4 regions of the Halobacillus sp. ABH2_015 genome follow, and region 4 is predicted to be linked to each of the others. Evidence: riboswitches for the same ligand, from Rfam matches in the RefSeq annotation. Region 4 holds a riboswitch; each other region holds the start of a gene.
What was found. A riboswitch is a leader RNA that binds a small molecule or an ion and turns the genes downstream of it on or off. The one in region 4 is predicted to bind thiamine pyrophosphate.
Positions count from the first base shown of each region.

Region 1: another riboswitch for thiamine pyrophosphate. It lies ahead of thiT (energy-coupled thiamine transporter ThiT); the one in region 4 lies ahead of ACXAD6_RS14290 (acetylornithine deacetylase).
Region 2: another riboswitch for thiamine pyrophosphate. It lies ahead of thiW (energy coupling factor transporter S component ThiW); the one in region 4 lies ahead of ACXAD6_RS14290 (acetylornithine deacetylase).
Region 3: another riboswitch for thiamine pyrophosphate. It lies ahead of tenA (thiaminase II); the one in region 4 lies ahead of ACXAD6_RS14290 (acetylornithine deacetylase).

Region 1 is NZ_JBSWUG010000002.1:1,169,107-1,175,097, forward strand. Features, by position in the region: gene yfkAB (radical SAM/CxCxxxxC motif protein YfkAB) at 1-337, opposite strand, end outside; gene ACXAD6_RS06130 (SDR family oxidoreductase) at 537-1,421, shown strand; gene ACXAD6_RS06135 (alpha/beta hydrolase) at 1,399-2,145, shown strand; TPP riboswitch at 2,227-2,325, shown strand; gene thiT (energy-coupled thiamine transporter ThiT) at 2,413-2,979, shown strand; gene ACXAD6_RS06145 (phospholipase D family protein) at 3,080-4,525, shown strand; gene ACXAD6_RS06150 (YflT domain-containing protein) at 4,568-4,918, opposite strand; gene ACXAD6_RS06155 (DUF1028 domain-containing protein) at 5,054-5,935, shown strand; gene ACXAD6_RS06160 (hypothetical protein) at 5,954-5,991, shown strand, end outside.
Region 2 is NZ_JBSWUG010000002.1:3,313,382-3,319,372, reverse strand. Features, by position in the region: gene ACXAD6_RS17190 (pyridoxal-phosphate dependent enzyme) at 1-694, shown strand, start outside; gene ACXAD6_RS17185 (PucR family transcriptional regulator) at 711-2,393, shown strand; TPP riboswitch at 2,482-2,591, shown strand; gene thiW (energy coupling factor transporter S component ThiW) at 2,671-3,159, shown strand; gene thiD (bifunctional hydroxymethylpyrimidine kinase/phosphomethylpyrimidine kinase) at 3,206-4,009, shown strand; gene thiM (hydroxyethylthiazole kinase) at 4,006-4,770, shown strand; gene thiE (thiamine phosphate synthase) at 4,767-5,384, shown strand; gene ACXAD6_RS17160 (aldo/keto reductase) at 5,463-5,991, opposite strand, start outside.
Region 3 is NZ_JBSWUG010000002.1:1,269,872-1,275,862, reverse strand. Features, by position in the region: gene thiO (glycine oxidase ThiO) at 1-912, opposite strand, end outside; gene tenI (thiazole tautomerase TenI) at 917-1,516, opposite strand; gene tenA (thiaminase II) at 1,513-2,208, opposite strand; TPP riboswitch at 2,318-2,425, opposite strand; gene ACXAD6_RS06760 (NUDIX domain-containing protein) at 2,470-2,910, opposite strand; gene ACXAD6_RS06755 (hypothetical protein) at 3,017-3,178, opposite strand; gene ACXAD6_RS06750 (hypothetical protein) at 3,271-3,519, shown strand; gene ACXAD6_RS06745 (hypothetical protein) at 3,570-3,803, shown strand; gene ACXAD6_RS06740 (2-thiouracil desulfurase family protein) at 4,075-4,533, opposite strand; gene egtD (L-histidine N(alpha)-methyltransferase) at 5,079-5,991, opposite strand, start outside.
Region 4 is NZ_JBSWUG010000002.1:2,695,209-2,701,199, reverse strand. Features, by position in the region: gene ACXAD6_RS14310 (alpha/beta hydrolase) at 1-263, opposite strand, end outside; gene ACXAD6_RS14305 (hypothetical protein) at 463-879, shown strand; gene ACXAD6_RS14300 (hypothetical protein) at 1,089-1,514, shown strand; gene ACXAD6_RS14295 (GNAT family N-acetyltransferase) at 1,470-1,964, opposite strand; TPP riboswitch at 2,068-2,174, shown strand; gene ACXAD6_RS14290 (acetylornithine deacetylase) at 2,254-3,540, shown strand; gene tenA (thiaminase II) at 3,540-4,226, shown strand; gene ACXAD6_RS14280 (BglG family transcription antiterminator) at 4,781-5,991, shown strand, end outside.

The DNA.
Region 1 (5,991 bases), 1.5 Mb from region 4:
TGCGTACGCCGCGTTCATGAGCGTATTTCAACAGGGGCAGCACATAGTTTTCGACGGATTTTTTCGACATCATCGGCTCCCCGCCGGTAATGCTCAAAGTCCTCAGATGAGGAATCTCGTCCAGTCGCTTCCGGATCAAATCCATCGGCAGCGCTTCGGGGTCCCTCTGCTGCAGGGTATATCCGACCGCACAGTGCTCGCAGCGCATATTGCACAGCGTCGTCGTCGTAAATTCAATATTGGATAACGTCATATGCCCGTGTTCCTTTACGTCCATGTAGGCTTCCCACGGGTCAAACTCAGGTGTAAGCTTCTGAAGCTTCATGTTGGTACTCATAAAATATGAAACTTCCTTTCTATTTAATTGATTCGGTCTTAACCTTTCCTATTCTAACATTATTCAAGCTCGAACTATACCATTCCTTCTTGACGAACGTGAAAAAGAAGCAGGAAACGCCTGCATATCGAAAAAGGAGTTTCCCCGTGTGACAACGAAAGGAAAAGGGTAGACGAATAGATAAAGGAGGACACCATCGATGCAGCCAACCGTTATGATTACCGGATCCTCCAGCGGATTCGGACAGCAGACCGCTGTGAAATGTGCAGAGAAAGGCTTCCGTGTCATTGCAACAATGCGGAATATGGAAAAAGCGTCGGTTTTCCAAAACGCAGACCTGACGGAAGACGTGAAGCAGAAGATTGAAGTGTGGCAGCTGGATGTCACGGATGATACCTCGATTGAACGTTTTAAGGAAAAAGCAGAACAACTGGAGCGGGTGGATGTGCTCGTGAACAACGCGGGCTATGCGGTAGGAGGGTTCCTGGAACAGGTCCCACTTGAGGAATACCGCCGGCAGTTCGATACGAACGTCTTTGGTGTTATAGCCGTCACGAAGGCTGTTCTGCCCGTCATGAGGCGCCAAGGGTCCGGAAAAATACTAAATGTCAGCAGTGTCAGTGGATTGATCGGTTTTCCGGGGCTATCGGCGTATGTATCGTCCAAGCATGCGCTGGAAGGACTTTCTGAAAGCCTGCGCTTTGAACTGCAGCCATTCGGCATTGATGTCGCGTTGATTGAACCAGGCTCTTTTCAGACGAATATCTGGTCGTCCGGTATGAAGCTTCCAGAGGAAGTACACAATCCTTCGTCGCCTTATGCTTCCTACATAAAAGGACTGTGGAGTGCCTTGAACGAAGAGTCACGGGCCCAGCCGGCTTCCGTCGCCGACCTCATGACAGGACTGATCCAAAAAGACAAGCTGAAAAAACTGCGTTATCCAGTCGGAGCGGGCGTCCGGACCAACGTGCTTTTGAAAAGGCTTCTTCCATGGGCATGGCTCGAAAAGGCGGTATTGAAACGGATATTAGGTTCCACCAAAACAAAAGGAGGAAAACCAGATGGCCGAGTACAGCATTCTTGATGGGGCAGAGGAAATCAAATACGAGGGCAATGAGGTGGGGATACTCGTCTCCCACGGGTTCACAGGGACGACCCAGAGCATGCGTCCGCTCGCAGAAGCATACGCACGCGAAGGCTATACCGTTTACTGTCCACGGTTGAAAGGACACGGCACAGCACCGGAGGATATGGAGACGACGTCCTATAAGGACTGGATCGAATCAGTGGAGAGCGCCTATCAATGGCTGAATGAACGGTGCAGTTCTATATTCGTCGTCGGTTTATCCATGGGAGGAACGCTTGCCCTTTATATGGCCGGTGAGCATAAGGACATCCAGGGGGTTATTCCGATCAATGCAGCAATCGACATCCCGGTGATGGAGGAGAGTGCGGCGACAGACGAACGTTTTCTTGATGCCATCGGCTCCGATATTAAAGACCCCGGCCAGGATGAACTGGCCTACGACAAAACACCGGTCAAATCCATTACCGAAATCACGGTCTTAATGGATCAGGTGAAAAAGCGGCTTGATACGATTCACTGCCCGATTCTGGTTTTCGTCTCGGATGAGGATCACGTCGTCCCGCCCAATAATTCAGAAGTGATCTTTGATTCGGTCTTTTCGGAGCACAAGGAGCTTGTCCATTTGGAAAACAGCTACCATGTCGCAACACTGGATCATGACCAGGATTTGATTGTTGAGCGCAGTCTGGAATTCTTCCAGATGTATACGAATACAAAATAGACTCCATTGCCCGGGAAATAAGTTTTGTCATCGGAGAGAAGTTTGATATAATAGAAGCATAGCAAGAAGAGTAATCGGTACAAAGCCTACAAGGGGAGCCTAGCGGCTGAGAGTGAACCTCGTTCAGACCCTTCGAACCTGTCAGTTAGTACTGGCGCAGGGATGGCGGCTTTTTTGATGGTGCAATGCATTCGGGATCCCTCCATCAGGAAGCGTCCCTGTCTGCATTGCTTTTTTTGTGTCTTTTTTTAAAGGAGGAATGCTGGAATGAGAAACCGCAGAGTCCTATTTTTAGTAGAAATTGCGATCTTTTCCGCATTAGCACTACTACTGGATATCCTTCCGTTTTTATCATTTAAATTATGGGCCCAGGGCGGTTCCGTTTCGTTTGCAATGGTGCCGGTCTTCATTATGGCCTTCCGCTGGGGCGTGAAGGGAGGCGCGGCGACTGGACTGCTGCTCGGCATCTATCAGATTTTGACCGGTGCCTATATCATCACCCCTTTGCAGACGCTGTTGGACTACATTGTGGCGTTTGCGGTGATCGGTGCGGCAGGAATCGTGGCCAAACCGCTTTGGAATGCGATCCGCTCCAAGGAAACGAAAGCTCTCGTCGGGTGGATCATCGCGGGATGCTTTATCGGCAGTGTACTCCGCTTCTTCGGTCACTTCGCAGCAGGGATCATCTTTTACGGTGAGTTTGCGCCGGAAGGACAGCCGGTCTGGCTGTACTCCCTCGTTTATAATGGCGGATACATGCTGCCTGCGTTTATCTTAAGCGCCATCGTAATCAGCCTTTTGTTCATACAGCGTCCAAAGCTGCTGCTTCATTAAATGAGGAAAGTCTTCTGCCCCTGCGGTAGAAGGCTTTTTTTTCCATGTTTGAAACACCCCCGGGTAGTGAAAAGACAGGCAGAGACCAGGGGGGATAAGAATGAAAAGAATAAAGGGGTTATTAAAGAAGAAATGGGTCTGGCTGCTGCTTTTGATCGTGTTGATCCTTTCGGTCATGATTGCCTATCATACCTCATGGAAAGCGCTCCCGGAAGGCGTTTCCTACGAGGGCGGTGTCCATCAGATGGAGGATATCGAGTTTTTCCGTGACCTCTCCTATGAGAATCAAGAGGGGGATACGGTTCATGATCTTCAGGTTTTTGAGGAGATGTATGCCACTATAGGGGAAGCGGATGATTTTATTGTCGCTGATATGTTTCTTTTCAACGGCTACACGAACGGGAAAAATGAATTTCCCGAAATCAGCAGTCGTCTCGTGGACGCTGTATTAGAAAGAAAAGAAGAAGTGCCTGACCTTGAAGTCGTGTTTATTACCGACCAAATCAATACCATTTACGGCTCCTATGAATCGGAAACGATCCGCCGCCTGGAAGATGGCGGGGTGAACGTCGTCTTAACCAATCTGGACAAACTGAGAGATTCCAATCCGTTATACTCCAGTGCCTGGCGCCTGCTGTTTTCATGGATGGGGACGGAAGGGGACGGATGGATCGGCAACCCGATTGCCAAGGAGGCCCCTGACGTGACGCTTCGATCCTACATGAAGCTGTTGAATATCAAGGCGAACCACCGGAAGCTGCTTGTGACTGAGGATTCAGCCGTTGTATCCACAGCAAATCCTCACGATGCCAGCGGGTATCATGAGAACGTTGCTTTTAAAATGGAAGGGCCGATCATTGAAGATATTCTGGAAGCAGAAGAAGCGGTGGCCCGCTATTCCGGCGGGGAATTCATCGACTACAGCAGCTATGAATGGGAAGAGCAGGAAGGACCGCTTCACACACAGTTCGTGACCGAAGGAAAGATCTATGACGCCGTGCTGGAAAAGCTGGAGGACGCTGGTAAAGGGGATGACGTATGGATCGGGATGTATTATTTAGCTGATAAAAAGGTGACCGCCCGGATCGATGAAGCGGCCAACCGCGGGGCTGAAGTACGCATCATTATGGATCCCAATAAAACCGCGTTCGGCCATGAGAAGCCGGGGCTGCCCAATTTGCCGGTGGCTGCCGAGCTGAAGAACCTCGGAAATGAGAACATCAAGCTGCGCTGGTATGACACGAACGTCGAGCAGTATCATACGAAAATGCTGTATATAGATGGGCCGGATGATGACGCCATCGTCGCCGGTTCCGCCAACTATACGAGAAGAAACCTGTCCAACCTTAACCTGGAAGCGGATGTCGTCATCCACGGGCCCGGGGAGGAGGTGGTCTTCCAGGAGGTCAACGATTACTTCACGAGGATCTGGTCCAATGAAGACGGCCATTATACAACCGACTATGAAACCTACCAGGACAATCTGACGTCCATCCGCTATGCTACGTATTATCTGCAGAAGTGGACATGGTTTACAACTTATTAAACAGAAGCCCCTGACGCATGTTTTGCGTCAAGGGCTTTTTTATCAGGAGAGAATTGCCTGAGCTTTTGCAGGATTGGTTATGATAAGAAGTACTTTTCCTTCATCCAGGTCTTCTTCATATTGTCCAGCTTCTTCTTTGGAGAATCCGATTTCCTGCATCTTTGTGCGGAGCTCATCGCCTTTTTTACTGAAGATATTCGTGATGACGCTTTTCGCATCCTGCTCGGAAGCACCAATCGTATTCGCATTCACACTCTTCGAAATCCGTTCGGTCCGGTCATCATCATGGGACAGGATGTAAATCTCTTCGTTATCAATGCCTTCGTTCTTCAGTTTTTCTACCATATCCTTCAACTGTTCATCATTTGTGTATTCACGTACAAGTGGTTTCATTTTTTTCACTGCTCCTTTGTTTATATCATGTTCTACAGTGAAATTACCCGTTATTTTCTATTGTTAATCGGAATATGGGAAGAGAAGGAAATCTGAATGTGTTGTCGAATGGTAAGGATATTGGAGGGAAAAGAGATGAACAATCAAATCATTGCTACATTTTCGATTGCCGCCTGTGACCCCGGCCGTGAGGAATGGGGCGTGGCCGTACAGTCCAAGTTTTTAGGCGTCGGCTCCGTCGTTCCATGGGCGAAAGCAGGTGTGGGAGCGGTGGCCACCCAGGCTTTTGCCAACCCTGCCTACGGTCCGGAAGGGTTGAAACTCCTTGAGGCAGGGTTGTCTGCGGAGGAAGTCATCGAAAAGTTAACGGACGAAGACCTTCAAAAGGAAGACCGTCAAGTCGGAGTTGTCGACCGTTCCGGTCAGGCAGCGACTTTTACCGGGAAAGACTGTTATGACTGGGCTGGGGGAATCACAGGGAAGCATTATGCGGCTCAAGGAAACATATTAGTAAATGAAGAAACGGTGACCCATATGGGACATGCGTTTGAACAATCGGAAGGCCCCCTGGCCGAACGTCTCATTAGAGCCATCCAAGCGGCGCAGGAAGCAGGGGGAGACAGCCGAGGAAAGCAGTCGGCGGCCGTGCTCGTCGTTCGTGATCAAGCAGGCTACGGCGGACTAAGCGATGTCGCTGTAGATCTCAGAGTGGACGATCATCCTGAGCCGATCAAGGAACTTGAGCGGATTTACCAGCTGCACCAATTGTACTTTGGTGAAACGAAGGAAGAGGATGTCCAGCTGATCGATGAAGATGTAAAAAGGGAAATGGTAGGCCATTTAGTCCGTCTTGGCTGCCTTGAAAGTAAGGAAGTTGATGACGAGGTGTTCTATGAATCCTGGACGACGTACCTGCATACCGAAAACTTCGAAGGTCGTGAGCTGGACCAGGGGAAAGTCGATCGGAAGGTGCTGGATTTTATGAAGAGTCAGCCAGGTAAAAGCGAAAGAAGATAAAGGAAGAGGGGATGGGGCATGGAGGTCGCAGCGATTACATCGGCCGTTTTATTTTG
Region 2 (5,991 bases), 620 kb from region 4:
ACGGCAGATGGGTATTCCTTGTACGGTTTGCCTATCCCGTCGTGTTCCAGAAGCGAAGCTTAGACGTCTGAAGCGTCTGGGGGCGGATATCGAACGGACGGGGGTCAGTCAGGATGAAGCTGCTGTTCGCTGCAGGGAGCTGGCATCTAAGTATGGAATGACGATCGTCCAGCCCTTTGATGACCCCGAGGTGATTGCTGGACAGGGAACCATCGGTCTTGAATTGATGGAACAGCTTCCTGAACTGAAAGAAGTGGTGATCCCGCTGTCCGGAGGCGGCCTTTTATCCGGGATCGGATTCGTTTTGAAAAAGATGGATCCTGCTGTTTCAGTCACCGGGGTGACGATGGAACGAAGTGCCGTCATGCAGGCCAGTCTGAAAAAAGGGGCGGTCGTTAGGCTGGAAGAAGAGGATACCCTGGCCGATAGTCTGCTGGGTGGCATTGGTGAGGATAACCGTTATACATTTTCTATGACCCGGTCGTTGATGGATAAAGGTGTGCTTTTACAGGAAGACCGTATTAAAGAAGGATTATACAGTCTCCTTGATCATCATAAAATTATCGTAGAGGGTGCAGCCGCTGTTGGAGCCGGCTATCTCCTTGATCAGCCGATTTTGGAAGGGCCTGTGGTCTTGATCATTACGGGAAACAATGTAGATACAGATACGGTTCGAACGTGGATGGACAACTGAAAAAGGGGGAGTGGGGATGGGTGTACCTGTGGAAGAGGTATTGAAGCTGCCGATGTTAGAGAAAGCGAACGTGCAGACGCCTGTTTATGAGCGTGATGTGGAGTGGATCTCTGTCATAGAGACGCCTGTCGAAAATTTTGTGAGAAACAATGAATTTGTTCTCAGCACGGGAGTGGGATGCGGGGAGGATATCCCGGCCCTGGAGGCCTACGTGAAGGATGTCATCCGGTCAGATGCTTCCATTCTGGCTTTTGCCACCGGCCGTCATTTGTTTAAAATCCCTGATCGTATCATTGCTCTAGCTGAACAACATGAGCTCGTGCTTGTGGAAATCCCCTGGGAAGTACGGTTTGCGGATATTCTTCAAGGCGTGCTGCAGTTAATCAATGATGAGAAACAGAAGATTCACAGGCATGTCGAAGGGATCCGTCAGGAATTGATCAATTGCGTGCTGAATGGGAAGGGACTTCAGGAAATCACGACCATCCTCTATCAATACACAGGGCTGCCCAATGCCATCAGTGACCATTTGAAGCACATCCGGGCCAATCAGCATTTTGATTCTTCCCTGATTGAAGCGTTGAACGGGCGTAAAGAAGCGGTTGTTTCTTTAATTGAGCATCCTTTCCGTGTGGAGCACCCGCTTACACATTTTATAGAAGCTTATCAAATCGGTGAAGAATGCTGTTATCAGCTTACGATTCTATCCAACTATAAGAAACAGGGATATTTGTTGTTTCAGCCGGAAAAGGACCAAGAGGTAACAACAGAGATGATGACGATTCTTGAGCACACGCTGACCGCCTGTGCCCTTTATTTCGTGAAGGAAAATGCCATCGAAATGACAGAAATCCGTCTCAAGGATAACTTTCTTTTGGAACTGGCGAAGCAGGAGCAGCGCATGGACAAGCAGCTGTTGTCGAAAGCCAGGCTTCTCGGCTATGATCTTGAGAAACCTTACGTCTGCTTTGTCGGAGAGGTTCTGTTCCATCGGCCGGCAAGCCGTTCAGTAGGAAACGATGGACAGCTTCCCTCTTCTTCTTCTCTACAGAGCCGCAACTATTACATCCAGAAGGAGGCCGCTTATGCCGGGCACATGGTGGGACGGCAGGTGATGACGACCTTTGATGAAGAGAGAGTCATCATCTTTCTGGAGGCGGATAAAGCAGGCAGTGAGGAAGCAGCGAATCAATTTCTGGACCTTGTCGAAAGGCGTTTGTTCGAACTGCTGGCTGGTGTCACGATCCAATGGGGGATTTCGTGTCATAAAGAAGGGTATCAAGTCTTCCATCACAGCTATGAGGAAGCGCGGACAGCCCTGCAGATGGGAGAGCAGCAGAACGAGGCCGGGGGCCGGACATTCTTTAAGGAGACAAGGATGAACAGGCTTTTGATGGCCTTATCCCATAAAAAAGAAATCGAGGATATTGTTCAGGATACTCTCCAGCCCCTGATTGATTATGATCAGAAAAGGCAGGCGGAGCTTCTTCATACATTTATGGTTTATAACAAGTACAACAGCAATGTCAGCCAGACATCGAGGGCACTGAATCTGCACCGGCAGTCCCTTCTGCACCGGCTGAGGAATATTGAACAGCTGACGGGGTTGTCCTTGTTGAACGCGGATGATTTATTTTTACTGGAGCTGAGTGTGCGGCTGTGGCTCCTGAAAAAAGTAGAGAAGCCCGGGCCGCAGTGAACGGAAGTCTTTTTGCCTGGCTGCATGAGGCAGGAGATGATGACAGATTCAACCAGTTTTGTTATGATGGATGCAAGTGAATAGATTTCAAAACTACTAGGGGAGCCTGAAGAGGCTGAGAGGAAAGCATGGACGCTTTCTGACTCTTACGTACCTGATCTGGTTAATACCAGCGGAGGGAAGTAGTCACATGATCGTCATTGATCGACTTCTTCTATCAAAACCAGGTCCCCGGTGGACCTGGTTTTTTATTTTATTCCCAGGAAGGAGCTGACTGATGAATAAAACCAGAATTCTTACATTCATGGCCGTCCTTGTGGCCGTAGGTACACTAGGCTCGCAGTTTTTATGGTTTCCCGCTGGAGCAGCCAAAGCCTACCCTGTCCAGCACGCCGTCAATGTCATGGCAGCCGTAATGCTCGGTCCGATTCCAGCGGTGGCGGTCGCTTTTGTCATCGGCCTGCTGCGTTTTCTGCTGGGACTTGGGACGATTCTGGCTTTTCCCGGAGGTATGTTCGGGGCGTTTTTTGCCGGTGTATTTTATAAGGTTTATGCACGGAAGCTTTCTGCAGCAGCAGGAGAAGTGCTGGGCACAGGTGTGATTGGTGCTCTGGCCGCCGTTCCCTTCGCCAGCTGGTTCATGGGAAGCTCAGCAGCGGTCTTTGCGTTTCTTCCGTCGTTTCTAGTGAGTAGTCTGTCAGGAGCGGTCATTGCTGTGTTCCTTTTATCAAGAGTGAAGGTGGAAAGCCCGCTCCCGCAGTCCTGATGAAATCCAATTGAAAAGAATGATTGATAGGAAAGGAAGTGGTTCAATGAAACCCGCATGTGTATTAACAATTGCCGGTACGGATCCAAGTGGAGGAGCCGGCATCCAGGCCGATTTGAAAACATTCCAGGAATTGAAAAGCTATGGTATGAGTGTGGTGACTTCGGTTGTCGCCCAAAATACGACAGGAGTCAAAGATGTGCATCATCTCCCTGACTCCTTCATCCGTGAGCAGCTGTTTGCGGTAAGTGATGATATGCCGGTGCACGCTGTGAAGACAGGGATGATTGCCAATAAGGAAATGATGCAGGTCATTAAAGACTGGATGCAGACCATCGATGCTCCGTATATTATGGACCCTGTCATGATTGCTCAAAGTGGAGATCCGCTTGTAGAGCAGGAAGAACAGATCTATTTAAAAAGGCATCTTGTACCAGAATCGACGCTTGTCACCCCCAATATTCCGGAAACAGAAACCCTTCTCAATCGAAGGATCCATCATGAAGAGGATATGAAGGAAGCAGCTGTGGAAATTGTAGAACAGCTGGGAGCCGGTGCTGCGCTTGTAAAAGGCGGCCATTTAAAAGGGAAAGCGGTCGACTTTCTATATGACGGATATGAGCTGCACACCTTCGAAGAAGAACGGATTGATTCAGCGAATACCCATGGCACAGGCTGCACGTACTCGGCTGCTATAGCCGCTTATATGAGCCAGGGATATCCGCTCGCGCAGGCGGTAGAGAAGGGCAAGCATTTTGTGACAGAGGCTATTCGCCATTCTTTCGATCTTGGTAAAGGGGACGGCCCGACCAATCATTTCGCTGTACGCAGGGAGGTTTTTCATCCATGACACAAACATTGATCCAGAAGCTGCGGAGTGAACGCCCTTTGATTCATAACATTACCAATGCAGTCGTCATGAATTATACAGCCAACGGCCTGCTTGCTCTCGGCGCTTCGCCGATTATGTCGAATGCCGTTCAGGAAGCCGGGGATGTCGCTCGTTTGGCAGACGGCCTTCTGTTGAATATCGGCACATTGAACGAGCAGCAGGTGGAAGCGATGCTGGAGGCGGGAAAAGCGGCGAATGAAGCCGGCGTCCCTGTCGTTCTGGATCCTGTAGGAGTCGCTGCCACCTCCTACAGGGAAGAGGCCTGTAGGAAAATATTGTCGACAATTCATGTCGATGTGATCAAAGGCAATGCGGGAGAACTGGCTTTCCTTGCTGGAGAGAAAGTCGAAACAAAAGGGGTGGACTCTGGAGAAGCCTCCAATACCGATGAGATTGCTCTCAAAGTTTCTGAACTTTATCAGACGATGGCTGTCTGCACAGGCAAAACCGATGTGATCGGGTATGAAGGAGAAGTCTTCAAAAACGATACAGGACACCAATGGCTTTCAAAAGTCACAGGATCCGGATGTCTGCTTGGTGCCGTTCTCACTGCGTTTCTTGCCATTGAAGGAGACCGCGCAGGAAACGTCCGGGCCGGTCTCTATCATTTTGGTAAAGCAGCAGAACAGGCCGCTTCTCACCCTCATGTGTCAGGACCCGGGACATTTGTTCCTGCGTTTATCGATGCTCTGGGAGCAGAAGAGGAGGCGGACCGGTGAATTTGGAACAGCAGCTCAGAAAATATTTGATCATGGGCAGTCAGGACTGTGACAGGGACCCTTTATCCATCCTGGACGAAGCGATTGAAGGGGGCATTACGGCTTTCCAATTCCGGGAAAAAGGGGAAGGGGCGCTGCAGGGGAATGAAAAATATCAGCTGGCGGCTGCATTGCAGCAGCGCTGTAAATCCGCCGGTATTTTATTCATCGTAAATGATGATGTGGACCTTTTCCGCCGATTGAACGCGGAAGGCATCCATGTCGGTCAGTCGGATGAACACGTCAAGGGGATCCGGGAGGCACATCCTGATGCGGTGATCGGTCTGTCCGTCTCCGACCTGGATGAATGGGAAAACAGCCCCGTTGATCTCGTTGATTACCTTGGAGCAGGACCGGTCTATCCTACAACGAGTAAAAAGGATGCCAACCCGGTTTCCGGTACGGAATGGATCAAAGAATTAAAAGATAGACAGCCGGACATGCCTGTGGTCGGCATCGGGGGCATCACGACGGAAAATGCACACAGAGTGATGGAAGCCGGCGCATCCGGCACAGCTGTCATATCCGCCATTACGAAAGCGGAGGATATCCGGAAGGCTGTTGGAGAGTTATAAACGCTGAAAAGGACCGGAACGACGCGATGACGAGCGTCGTTCCGGTCCTTTTTATAGAATCAAACGTTTGTAAATGAATTACGGTACATCATGGCCCATGGAGCTCTGTAGAATTTCAAACCACTGATCATGAGTAAGGGTGTAATCCAGGCTTCTAACGGCACCGGCGATCCGGTTCTTTTTACCGGATCCGACGATCGGCATAATCCGGGACGGATGGTTCAAAAGCCAGGCATACATGACTTCATCTATGCCCTCGGCACCGATTTCCTCCTGGATCTTCGCCAGTGTGTCTCGCAGCCGCACGGCTTTATCATCGTTGGATGTAAAGACTTCTCCGCCGGCCAGAGGGGACCAGGCCATGGGCGCGACGCGTTTCTGCTGACAAAGGTTTAACGTACCGTCTTCAAAGTTTTCCAGTTGGTAGGCGGAAAGTTCCAGCTGGTTGGTTACAAGAGAAAACGGCAGATAGGATTCAAGCATCTGCCATTGATGATCCTTGAAATTGGACACACCAAAGGTACGTACTTTTCCTTCTTTCTGCAGCTGAATAAAGGCCTCAGCTGTGGATGCAGGGTCCATGAACGGGTCGGGACGATGGATCAGC
Region 3 (5,991 bases), 1.4 Mb from region 4:
TCCGGCCCACGTAGCTTCCATTTCGGCATTCCGAAGTGAAGGAACGAGGCGTCGGGCTTTTTCCATCAATTGAAAAAGGCCCTCTACAGTAACGGACTCGTCGAAGGAACCCACCTGTTCAGTGGCGCCGATAACGAGGCGGTTTCCCGCCTTCGGAACGATGTAGCAGCCTTTTGTGAAAAGGGTCCCTGTGATGAGCGGCCGTTTCGTCCGGACAGAAAAGCACTCCCCTTTGACCGGGTACGTTTCCACAATGGTGCGTTCAGCATTCAAAAGCGAAGCACTCCACGCCCCGGCCGCTGCGATGACCGCATCCCCTGTATACGTGCCTCCGATGGTGTTGACTCCAATGATCCGACCGTTTTCTTCCACCAAACCGGTGACGTCCGTGTGTTCCAGGAAATCCGCGCCGAGCGCTGCGGCCGAAGCCGCATACGCTTTTGTCAGCTTTGGTGCGTCTACCTGTCCGTCTTCCGGCAGGTATAATGCTCCTGTAATCCTGTCGGAAAGAGACGGCTCTGTATCACGCATTTCATCACGATCGATCCACCGGGCTGTTTCACCGACCGCTTCCTGCGATTTCCCCAGCTGCTTCCACGCTTCCTTTTCCTCATTCGTAAGGGCAATTTTATACAACCCTTTCTGCTGGAGTCCGATATCCACCCCGCTGAGTTCTTTCAATTCAGCTGCAAGAGAAGGAAACATCGCCCGGCTCGTTCTCGCCATTTGAAAAAGCGGATCGTCCCCTTTCCATTCGGACTGAGCCCCAAGCATGCCGGCGGCGGCGCTTGATGCTTTCTGTCCAGTTTTCCCCCGGTCGATGACGAGGACTTTTTTCTGCCGCTTAACCAGCTGATACGCAATAGAATTCCCAATCACTCCACCACCCACAACAATTGCGTCATAAAACATCCCTTCATCTCCTTCCCAGTCGGTATTGATAACGGCGGACCGCCTTTTCCGCATCGTCTGCTAATAGAATGCCGGATAGTACAGCCGCTCCCGACGCTCCAAAGGGCTGAAGACGGCTGACATTTTCCGGTGTCAATCCCCCTATCGCGGTGACAGGCAGCGAGACTGCCTGTGTGACCCTCTGCAGAGCCTCGAGCCCGCGTCCCGCCGATCCAGGCTTGGATGCTGTCTCAAAGACATGTCCGAACAAAATAAAATCTGCTCCCCGTTTTTCTGCAGTGACAGCTTCTTCTACAGAATGGACCGAACACCCGGCGTTTAAAAAAGGAAAAGCCCGCTTAACCTCTTCGACCGGAAGACTGTGTCCGGCCAGCTGCACGTGAGGCACTGCTTTTGCCACGGCTACATCCACCCTGTCATTGATGACGAGCTTTTCGGTTGGAAACCCAAGGTCTGTCAAAGCATCTACAGTATCCGCCACTTCACTTGCGGACCACTGCTTTTCACGAAGATGGAAGAAATCAATCATCGGTTCAATCGCAGCCACCCTTGTGCACAGTTCCTCCCTGGACTGCCGCCCTGTGGAAATGACGTGCAGTTTCATTCACGTCCGGCTGCGATCGACTGTTTTAAATCAAACGGCCATTCCTCCATACGGTAAGCCATTTCCCAGAACATATATTCATACTGACTGCTGATGATAAACAATTCCTTCATCCGGGATCTGCCGGCATCTGTTTTCGCTTCAGCCAGTTCATCAAGGCGCTCGATCTGCTCTTCTACAAGCGTCCGGAACCAATCCCCTCCGTAAGCCGCAATCCATTCCTGATAGACCGGTTCTTCCGGTGACGATTCTTTCAAATGTTCGCCGACTTCATAATACAGCCAGTAGCACGGAAGAATCGTCGCAATCACATCCCCTAAGTCCCCGTTATACGCTCCTCTGTACATATGGGACGCATACGCATAGGCCGTTGGTGACGGTTTGAACTGCTCCCGCTCTTCCTGCGTAATGCCCAGCTGCTTCGAAAAATTCTCATGAAGCCCAAGCTCAGCTTCATACGTACTTTGAGCATGAGACGCCATATTGGCCATGACAGCCATATCTTCAGACTTTGCAGCTCCCAGTGACTGGACACGGGCAAAATGAGACAAGTAATACGAATCCTGAAGCACATAATAACGGAACTTTTCGAGAGGAAGCGTTCCCTCTCCAATCCCTGTGACAAAAGGATGGTGAAAACTTCCCTCCCAAATCTCATCCACGGCCTTTCTGATTTCTTCTGAAAATGTCATATCCACTCTCTCCTTTGTTGAACGATCCGCCACTGATTTTTTCCACTAAAAAAGCCACTTTCCCCGGCATAGGAAAAGTGGCTGATATACATTTATTTTCATAGACATGTATAGGTATCGGCCACTTCCCTACGCTGGTATAAACCAGATCAGGTTCCAAGAGTCTTAAAGCATCACTTTAATCTCAGCCTTTGAGAAGGCACCCCTAGTGGATCGCTCGTTATTCAATTCCCTTTCATCGTAACACGTTAGAATTTTTTGTCAAAAACAGATTTTCGACTGCCGTTCCACGGCTTTCTGGATACTGTTGGCGGTCCATGGAGGAATCGGGACGGGACTCTCGTTCAGACCCGGCTCGACCCAGACCATGTCCCCCACTTCTTCCGGACTCTTTATATAGGGCTCTCCTGTGAAATCCGTAGTCAAAAACACGATATTCAGAACCTGGATATCCCCGATTAAAAAAGAATTGCTGTGTACATAGGTAAGGTCCCCATCCAAAGTGAGGCCGATCTCCTCTTTAATTTCACGGCGGACGTTATCTTCCAGCACATCAAGGGAATCCGGACTGAACTCCATTTTCCCTCCAGGCAGCGAATACAATCCTCCCGCGTGCTCCTCTTCCGGTGACCTTTGAATAAGTAGAATATGGTCCTCTTTCATAATGGCCGCTTCTACGTTTATGATATAAGAATACGACATATACAAACTCCTTCCCCCACCAAATTCGACACACCGCTTCAAACTCCTCCCCTTCATGAAGAAAAGATTTTTGAGCATATTCATTGTGTCTCTTTATTATAAACCGTTACACAGAACGGATAATAACGTCTTTGACTTTCTGCATCGCTCCATTAATGGCAGAAGCCTTCAGGGAAGCGAGGTAGACAACGACACCTGCTCCTTCTTCCACCTTACCAAAGCGCTGGATATCCACGATAATGGTCCTCTGCAGGGAAGGACAAGTCATTTCATTTCATTCTAAAAACACCCGCCCTTTTCAGGACGGGTGTTTTTTTATGCTCATCTCAGGTAAAATATGGCTCGGAGAGGAGGAAAACAATGACACAACTGAAAGTCCTTTCGGCGTGGAACATCCTTCCCGCTGCGCTTTTGATCACTGCCGGATGGTTTCTGTTGGATGACAATCCATCCAACACCTACACGGGATCCCTCTTTCTTATCCTGTTCTGGACAGTGAAAAGCGGACTGGACGCCTGGAGGTATCACTTGATCCGCCAAAATAAGCATGCCATTTTAAACTTCGGCTTTACCGCTGTCAGTCTTGTCTTGTTGTTTTATGTCCTCTAAGGGAAGGCAGCATTTAAAGAGAATCATCCACTTATAAGGAGCGGATACATATGTTAAAAAAGATTCGAATCCTCTTATCAGTCATAATCATCCTTTTGTCCGGCTACGGATTATGGACAGATAAATCAGGAGACCTTTTGTCTTTCACTCTCGCAGGTTTAGCCATTCTTATGGTTATCCTTGGCCTTGAAGAACAAAAAGAAACAACTAAAAAGCGTGCCTCCATTTATTATGCGGTCTCTGTTTTCTGTCTGTTTACTTCCATAGCCGGATTCATCCAATAATAAGAGTCCCTTTAGATGAGATCCCTATTCCTGCAAACGCGACTTAAACATCCTAGACCGCATAAGGGAAGGCGACGTGGAGTGTTCGATGGTGACGCCTGCGGAAAAGCATGAGGTGAAGATCCACTTGGGCAGGTGGTTTTCGTACCCAAGTCAGCTGAGGCCGTGCCCGCGGCGGGCATCCACCGATCAGCGGAGCGTGACAATCGCAGTCCCCCCCCTCGAGGAGAAAAGCTTTTTCTACATGAGGAGAGCCCCTGGAGAGGGCTCTTTACACCAACGTATGGATAAAATCAATTTCACTCATCACCTGTATGCCGTTCCGTTCAAGCAGGGCCGCCGTGACCCCTTTTCCGGTAACCTGTCTCCCGCTGAACGTGCCGTCATAGACGAGGGTACTGCCGCAGGACGGGCTTCCCTCCTTCAACACTACCGTATCAATCTGCAGATCTCTTACCGTTTCCAACGTCAAATAAGCCCCTCTTATGTACGACTCTGTTACATCGGTTCCTGTCTTTTCCATTACACGGGCCCGGCCTTTCAGGACATCCTCTCCATCACCGCCGATAATCTCTGCCGGAGGGCGCGGGACCATGAATCCTCCCAGCAGTTCCGGGCAGGCGGGAACCGCTTTCTTTTCCAATATTAATTTTTGAATTTTCTCCTGGAGGCAGTCGGTGCCATCGTAGCGCACTTTCATACCAGCCAGACAGGAACTGATCAAAATCACCCTTCTTTTCCTCCCTTTATCTTTTATTAAAGCTCTGTTAAAGTCTGTTGTTGATATTTTAAACGATTACTAAATCGTTTCCGTCTGGAATTAGGGGTCCGGTCCGTTGTTTACTCAGAGCGTGGGATGCCAGGGAAAACCGTCCGCTTTCCGCGGGGAACGATGAGCCTCCTCGAACTTCGTTCTCCGGGGTCTCCCCTTGTTCCTTTTTCCCGCAGGAGTCTACCTGTTTTCCCTGCCATCCCTTTCGTAGTGGTGTAACGGACTTCGGTTATGTCCTTTCTAACTACCCTTCTTTGAAGAGGCGGCCTTGGGAATGGCGGGACTCCTGTGGGATGAAGGTACATCGTGAGACCCCGGAAGGCGCTGCCTGAGGAGGCTCACGGTACCCCACGGAAAGGGAGTCATTCCCAAGGCCGCCTCCTACAAATCCCATAACAGAAAGAGATGATCTGAGCTCATATGTTAAATACCAACACCAAGCAATAACAGAGCTTTATTAAAAAGAAAGTCCAGACCCTGCTGACAGAGTCCGGGCCTTCCACCTAAACCACTTCCATCAGACAGACACTAAAATACTCTCTTTCATCTGATACGACACGCTGAAGCAGAAAACCGCTCGATCTGCCCAGTTGAATCATATCTTCCGGATCATATTTATAGGAGTTCTCTGTATGGATTCTTTCCTGCTTTTTCATCTCAATGGTATACCCGCCGACGGAAAGAACCTGATCCCTGACGCTTTCCAGGTGCATTTCAATTCTCCCGGCAGTTGAATTATAAAGAGCCACATGAGAAAAACTCTCCACATCAATCGATGCTCCATGTTCACGATTCATCCTTGTGATCAAGTTTTTATTAAACGCTGCGGTCACCCCTGCCGCATCATCATAAGCGGCTTCTATGATCGTTTCGTCTTTTTTGCGATCAACTCCGAGGATCAGCTGATCGCCGGGTTGCAGGAGGCTTCGGATATTTCCGAGAAAACGCTCTGCCTCCTCCGGTTCAAAATTTCCGATCGTAGAGCCTGGGAAGAAAACGACTTTCTTCTTCCCCTTCAAATCAGGGAGTGTAAACGGCTGTGTATAGTCCGCACTGACGCCTTGAATATGAATCCCCGGATACGATGTCTGCAGCTGAGTCACCGTATCCGCCAGAAATTCTTCAGAAATATCGATGGGAATATAGCTTTCAATGTTCTTCACATGATCCAGCAGAATTTTCGTCTTTTTACTGCTGCCGCTGCCCAGCTCAATCAGGGCGGATGGTTCATGGAAAACGGATTTCCATGCACTCAGGTTTTCCAGAAGAATCTGCGCTTCTGTCCGTGTCTGGTAATACTCCGGCAGATCTGTAATCTGTTCAAACAGCTGTGACCCCTGCTCATCGTATAAAAATTTAGAGGAAATCCATTTCTTTTCTTCTAAAAGACCGGTGAGAATATTGGATGGCGCCTTT
Region 4 (5,991 bases):
CACCGGGAGTACAACTGCAGATAAGCGGCTTCGATTTCCATATACCAATCGGAGAACGAGCAGGAAGCCAGATCTTTATAGTGCGTTCCGTGACCTGGAAGTCGTGGCACCGATACGGTATAACCTTGATCCGCCAGCCCTTCTGCCACCTCTCTCAGACTCTGGGGCGTTCCTAAAAAGCCATGACAGAGCAGTACCCCTGTATCATTTCCTTCAAAAAACAACGATTCCGCACCATCAATAACCGGATAGGCTTCCTTCATCATGTTTCCCTCCATCTTCATTCACTGGTCGTTCGATAAAAATCTATTAGTGCTATTAAAATACAATAATTCCGATAAGTCAACTATGTTATATAAGCTGATCCATTCGATCAACGCTTTCCTTCCATGTGAAATGGATTTTTCAAGGGCCATCCAGGAATGCTAGAATAGCAGAGAAAGTGTAAAAGGGGGCTTGTTATTGAAGGGAATCCTATTGGTGCTTTTATCTGTTTTAATCCTGACAGCGTGTCAAAGTGAAAGGGAATGGTCCTTCTCTGAAATTGGGAAAAAGGATCTTCCAGGGGACGCGTTGTCCTATTTTCAAACGGTAAAAAATAGACATGGAAATCATATGTTCCAAGACGGAGATCAGAATACGGTGTATATCTATTTGAACGGAACAAAACAGGGCGAAGGGGCGGAATATTATACATCCTTCGAGGTCCGGGCAGAAGAAGATACGCTGAACCTGTTATACAAGACAGAGGCCGGCGCTGGTGGTTCGGTTAAATCCGAACGCTTCTACAGAGTCGACGGTTATCAAAGTTATGAGATCCTGAGGATTTATGAAAACGGAAAAGAAGCCGCCTTTGAGACCATATCTCTGGGTGGATAATTTTCTCTATCCCTATAGAAAAAGGACTCTCCTCCTCTCATTGCCTTACCCTGATCCATAGGCGTCGCCAACGCCTATACTGCAATCTGGTCATGTGGTGAGGTCTTGAGGAAGTTGAAGCCTGCGGGAACAGAACAGACCCACCCATAACCGGAACCTGCGCTTCTTTTACCTACATAAATAAAACAACATGAAAGTGAGCTTGTACGATGCGGAAAATTTTTGCTGCCTTAATCAGCAGTTTTGTAACAGCTTTATTGGTTTCTATTTATCTCACATCGGATTACAGCAATCTGGTAGGAAACTTATATTTTAATTTAGTCAACATCTATTTGGGGCATGCTGTGTTTGCCCTCCCCCTATCCTTGATAGCCGATCGTTTAAGCAGTCAGCTGTCGTTGGGACGCTTTTTTATTGAGTGGGGCCTGTATCTTTTAATTGGACCACTTCTAGCTGTGTTATTGGCTGTCTTTACGATGTTCTTAAGCTTGTATCTCATACCGATCAGTTTCATTTTTCCAATCACCTACACGCTCGTTAAAAAAATTCCTGCTGCTTTCCTGAAGAGGAGTCTGACAGCGGCTGTCCTCTTATCCGTTGCGGTCATCATGGCTATGTATTACAGTATCCGTTAGTTTCAGGGTCATAAATAAGCTGTTCGGGTCTTCCTTGTAGCCGGCGAAAGGACCACAGAAAACAAACCCGAAGTTCTTATACAGCTGGACAGCCGGATGGAACGCCTCTTGAGACCCGGTTTCTATAAAGAGCTGTGTATACCCTCGGGCGCTGGGTTCATTTATGATGTGTTGGAGCAATCTGTGGGCGACGCCTCGTCTTAAATGGGAAGAGGCCGTTCTCATCGACTTGATTTCTCCGTGCGCCGGATGGAGTTCTTTCAACGCTCCCATTCCTGCCAGCTCTCCCTTTTCCCAGGCTGTCCAAAAGGTCACGCCGGGCTGCTTTAATTTTTCTATATCCAATGCGTGGATGCTTTCTGGCGGGGAGTGCAGGGTCATATTGAAAAGGTGTTCCTTTATGAATGCTTGTACTTCATCGCTTGTTAAATCATCGTTTTTGATGTCCATCCATTGCCTCCTGTTTTATACGTCCTCCATCTACATTTCGCGTTTAAACGGGACTTGTCCTTTCCGGCCCCCTGTGTTGTAATGAAAATAACAGTTTTATAGCATGTTTCACTAGGGGAGCCCTGATGACGGGGCTGAGAAAAGCAGAAGCTTTGACCCTTACAACCTGATCTGGCTCATACCAGCGGAGGGAAGTGAAGCGGTCGATGATTGATCTTTTCTTACATGATGATCAAGCCCGCTCCTTCTCTCGAAGGGGCGGGCTTTTTATATGGAAGGAGAGAGTACGATGATTCAGTTAGAGGAATTGCTGCAGAGAGTGGAGGAAAAGGAAGAGGAGATGCACCAGCTTCTAGGGGACTTGGTCGCCTTTCCGACGTTAAGCCCTCCAGCCCGAAATGCGTCGGAAGCACAACAGTACATAGAAAAGTATTTAAGCCGGATGGATTTTGAAATAGACACGTGGGAACTGTACCCCGGCGATCCGATTGTCGTCGGAACGAAAAAAGGAACCGACCGGGAACACAGCAGAAGTCTCATCTTAAACGGTCATATTGATGTGGCCGCTCTGGATGACGGCGAAAAGTGGGAGCATGATCCTTTCACGCTCACGATTCAAGGCGACCGGCTTTATGGCCGAGGGACAGCGGATATGAAAGGTGGAATGGCGGCTGTTCTGTTTGCACTCAAACTGCTCCATGAAGCGGGAATCGAGCCGACCGGCGATCTTCATGTGCAGTCCGTCGTCGGTGAAGAGGTCGGAGAAGCAGGAACAAAATCCTGTGGAGAAAGAGGGTATTATGCCGATTTAGCCATCGTATCCGATACAAGTAACTGCGCCATTCAAGGGCAGGGGGGCGTTATTACCGGATGGGTAATGGTTGAAAGCCCGGAAAACTTCCACGATGCGGAACGCCGTTCGCTCATTCACGCCGGTGGAGGAAGATACGGAGCGGGGGCGATTGAAAAAATGATGAAAATCATCCAGTCGCTGCAGGAATTGGAGCAGCACTGGGCGGTGACGAAATCGAGTCCAGGCTTTCCACCTGGATCGACGACAATCAATCCGGCTGTGATTGAAGGTGGAAGGCATGCCGCTTTTATCGCCGACCGCTGTGCTTTATGGATTACCGTGCACTATTATCCAGAAGAGCATTATGAAGATGTGATCGAAGAAATTGAAGCACATGTCCGTGCTGCCGCCCAGGCCGATCCATGGCTGAAAAACCATGCCCCTCAATTCAAATGGGGAGGAACGTCCATGATCGAGGAGCGCGGAGAAATCTTCCCCGCCTTTTCTGTCGATCCTGCCCATCCAGGGGTACAGCAGCTTCAACAGGCCCATAAAATCATCCATGGTACGCCGGCGGAAATGTCCATGTCTCCGACTGTGACGGATGGAGGGTGGCTCTCAGAAGCAGGGATCCCGACCATTCTCTACGGCCCCGGCACGCTGGATCAGGCGCATGCGGTGAATGAGTCGCTGGACCGGGGACAGCTGTTGGATTATACGAAAACAATGATGGCTTTTTTATACAATTGGTTTCAACAAGCAGATGACAAGGAGGAAGCGTAATGTTTACAGACCGTTTATACGAAAGTGCCCGTCCGATTTGGGAGGCCTACCTCGATCATCCATTCGTCAAAGGGATTGGGGACGGCACGCTCGAGCTTGAGAAATTCCAATTTTTCATGCGCCAGGATTATTTGTACTTGATTGATTACTGCCGCGTGTTTGCTTTTGGTTCCGTTAAGGCGAAAAGCCTGGATACGATGACGATGTTCTCTGAACTGCTTCATTCCACTTTAAGTGAGGAAATGGAGCTGCACCGGAACTATGCGGAACGGATCGGCATCAGTCGGGAGGAGCTGGAGGAAACGAAACCTTCTGCCACCCTCCTCGCCTATACGAGCTATATGCTGAACAAGGCAAATCAAGGATCAGAGGCTGAGGTGGCGGCCTGTGTGCTGGCCTGCACATGGAGCTACAACGTGATCGGCCTTCACCTTGCCGAACAAAATCAAGGAGAAAAGCACGAGTTTTACGGCGATTGGATTGAGATGTATGCGTCCGAAGAATTTTCTGAGCTTGCTTCCACACTGAAAAAATTAATCAACGAGCTGGCTGACGGACTTCCGGAAAGGGAAAAAGCTCACCTCGAAGAGATCTTTATTCATACGAGTAAGCTGGAGTATATGTTCTGGGAGATGGCGTGGAAACAAAAAATGTGGGTCGAGGAAGAGAGCTTTTTGAATACCTGAACACCCCTCTCCTCTTTTGAAAAGAGTTTAGACGCACTCAACTGCCTATCTGCCATGTGGATGACCACGATCCGCTTATCGGTGGATGCTTGCCGTGGGCCCGGCCTTAGCTAACTTGGACAGGAAGATCACCTGTCCAAGTGGATCTTCGGCTCGTGCTGATCCCACAGGCGTCACCACCGAACGCTCCTCGTGACATCCGCAGATTTCCTCTGACAAGATAAGTTATCCAACTTGGAATAAGGTTAATCAAGAGTAAAACGTTCCAGGACTTAAAGAGGTATATGATAACGCTGTTCTTTGGATAAAAGGCTGTTCACTAAGTATTTGTCTTCAAATCCCCTATGGATTTTCAATGGAACAAGATAAATGGTTACCTTTCATACATCCATTAAAAAAATGCGGATAATCTTTTCCGAAGACCACCCTCTCCTAAATGGAGAGGGTTTTGTCATTAATGTCGAAAGTAGTCAAAATGTCACGAACGAGGTAGAATGAAAGGTAGACGATCCCTTTCAATCCATTTGAAAAAAGAGGCAAAGGAGAACATACCTATGAAGGAAATCCAACAGCAGATCCTCCACTATTTTACCGGGATGCCGAACACGTTCATCCCGACAGGTAAGATTGCGGAGTCTCTCGGATACTCAGATAAAGCCATTCGGAATCATCTGCCGGCCGTTCAGGATTATTTGGACGAGCAGGGACGGACGGGTGTCATTGAGAAAAAAGCCGGCCGCGGGGTGCGGCTTGCGATTAAAGAAGCTGACAACGCCCTGTTGATCGACCATCTCCATCATTCCTTTCCTCAAAATGAAGCGCAGGATCGTTCCCTCCGGACGAAAATCGCCTTTGCCCTGTTGTCCGCCCCACGCCCGGTCACCATCCAGAAGCTGCGGAAAGACTACTACCTTTCCCATACCGGTGTCCGAAATATTCTGGATGAAATCGAAACATGGCTGCACCCTTATCATCTGGAAATGGTCCGCAAGCAGAAAATCGGCGTATATATTTCCGGAGAGGAAAAACAGATCCGTCAGGCCGTGACAGGACTTTCTTCACTGGAAGGCCCCGCTGAAGATGTAACAAAGGTTCTTTTTGATTCCTTCTTCATACGGACGATTCAGCACGAATTGGCAGCCCTTCAGGAAAAACATCAGGTCGACTTCACTGATGCAGCCCTCGAATCCCTGCTTCTCCATACCGCTTTTATGATTAAGAGGGTTCAGCTTGGTCAGATCATTTCGCTGCCGGAAGAAGATGTCCAGTCGATCCGGACCCACGAAGAATTTCCGTGGGCGGAAGAAATGTGTAATCGTCTGGAGCGTGTTTTTGCGATGACGTTCCCAAGGGAGGAAGTCCTCTATTTGACCATGCATCTGAGAAGTGCGAAAACTCATGCGGCATCCAGGGAAGGTCTTACACCGGAGCTTCCCGAAGAAATTTCCAACATCATCGACTGGCTGGTGACAGAAGCATCGGCCCAGACCGGGTACCGTTTTGAAGAAGACGAAGTCCTGCGTGATCATTTATTTGTACATCTGAAAACGACGCTGGCCCGCCTTTCCTACGGGTTGTCCATCTCCAATCCCTTACTGATGACCATCAAGAAAAAGTATCCATACCTTTTTGATACGCTTGTCTGGATTTTAGACCAGCACAAGGAAGAGCTTCTCTACCCGATTCCGGAAGAGGAGGCCGCCTATTTAGTGCTGCATTTCCAGGCGGCTCTGGAAAGGAAGGCAACCGTGAAAAAGGAAAAAGT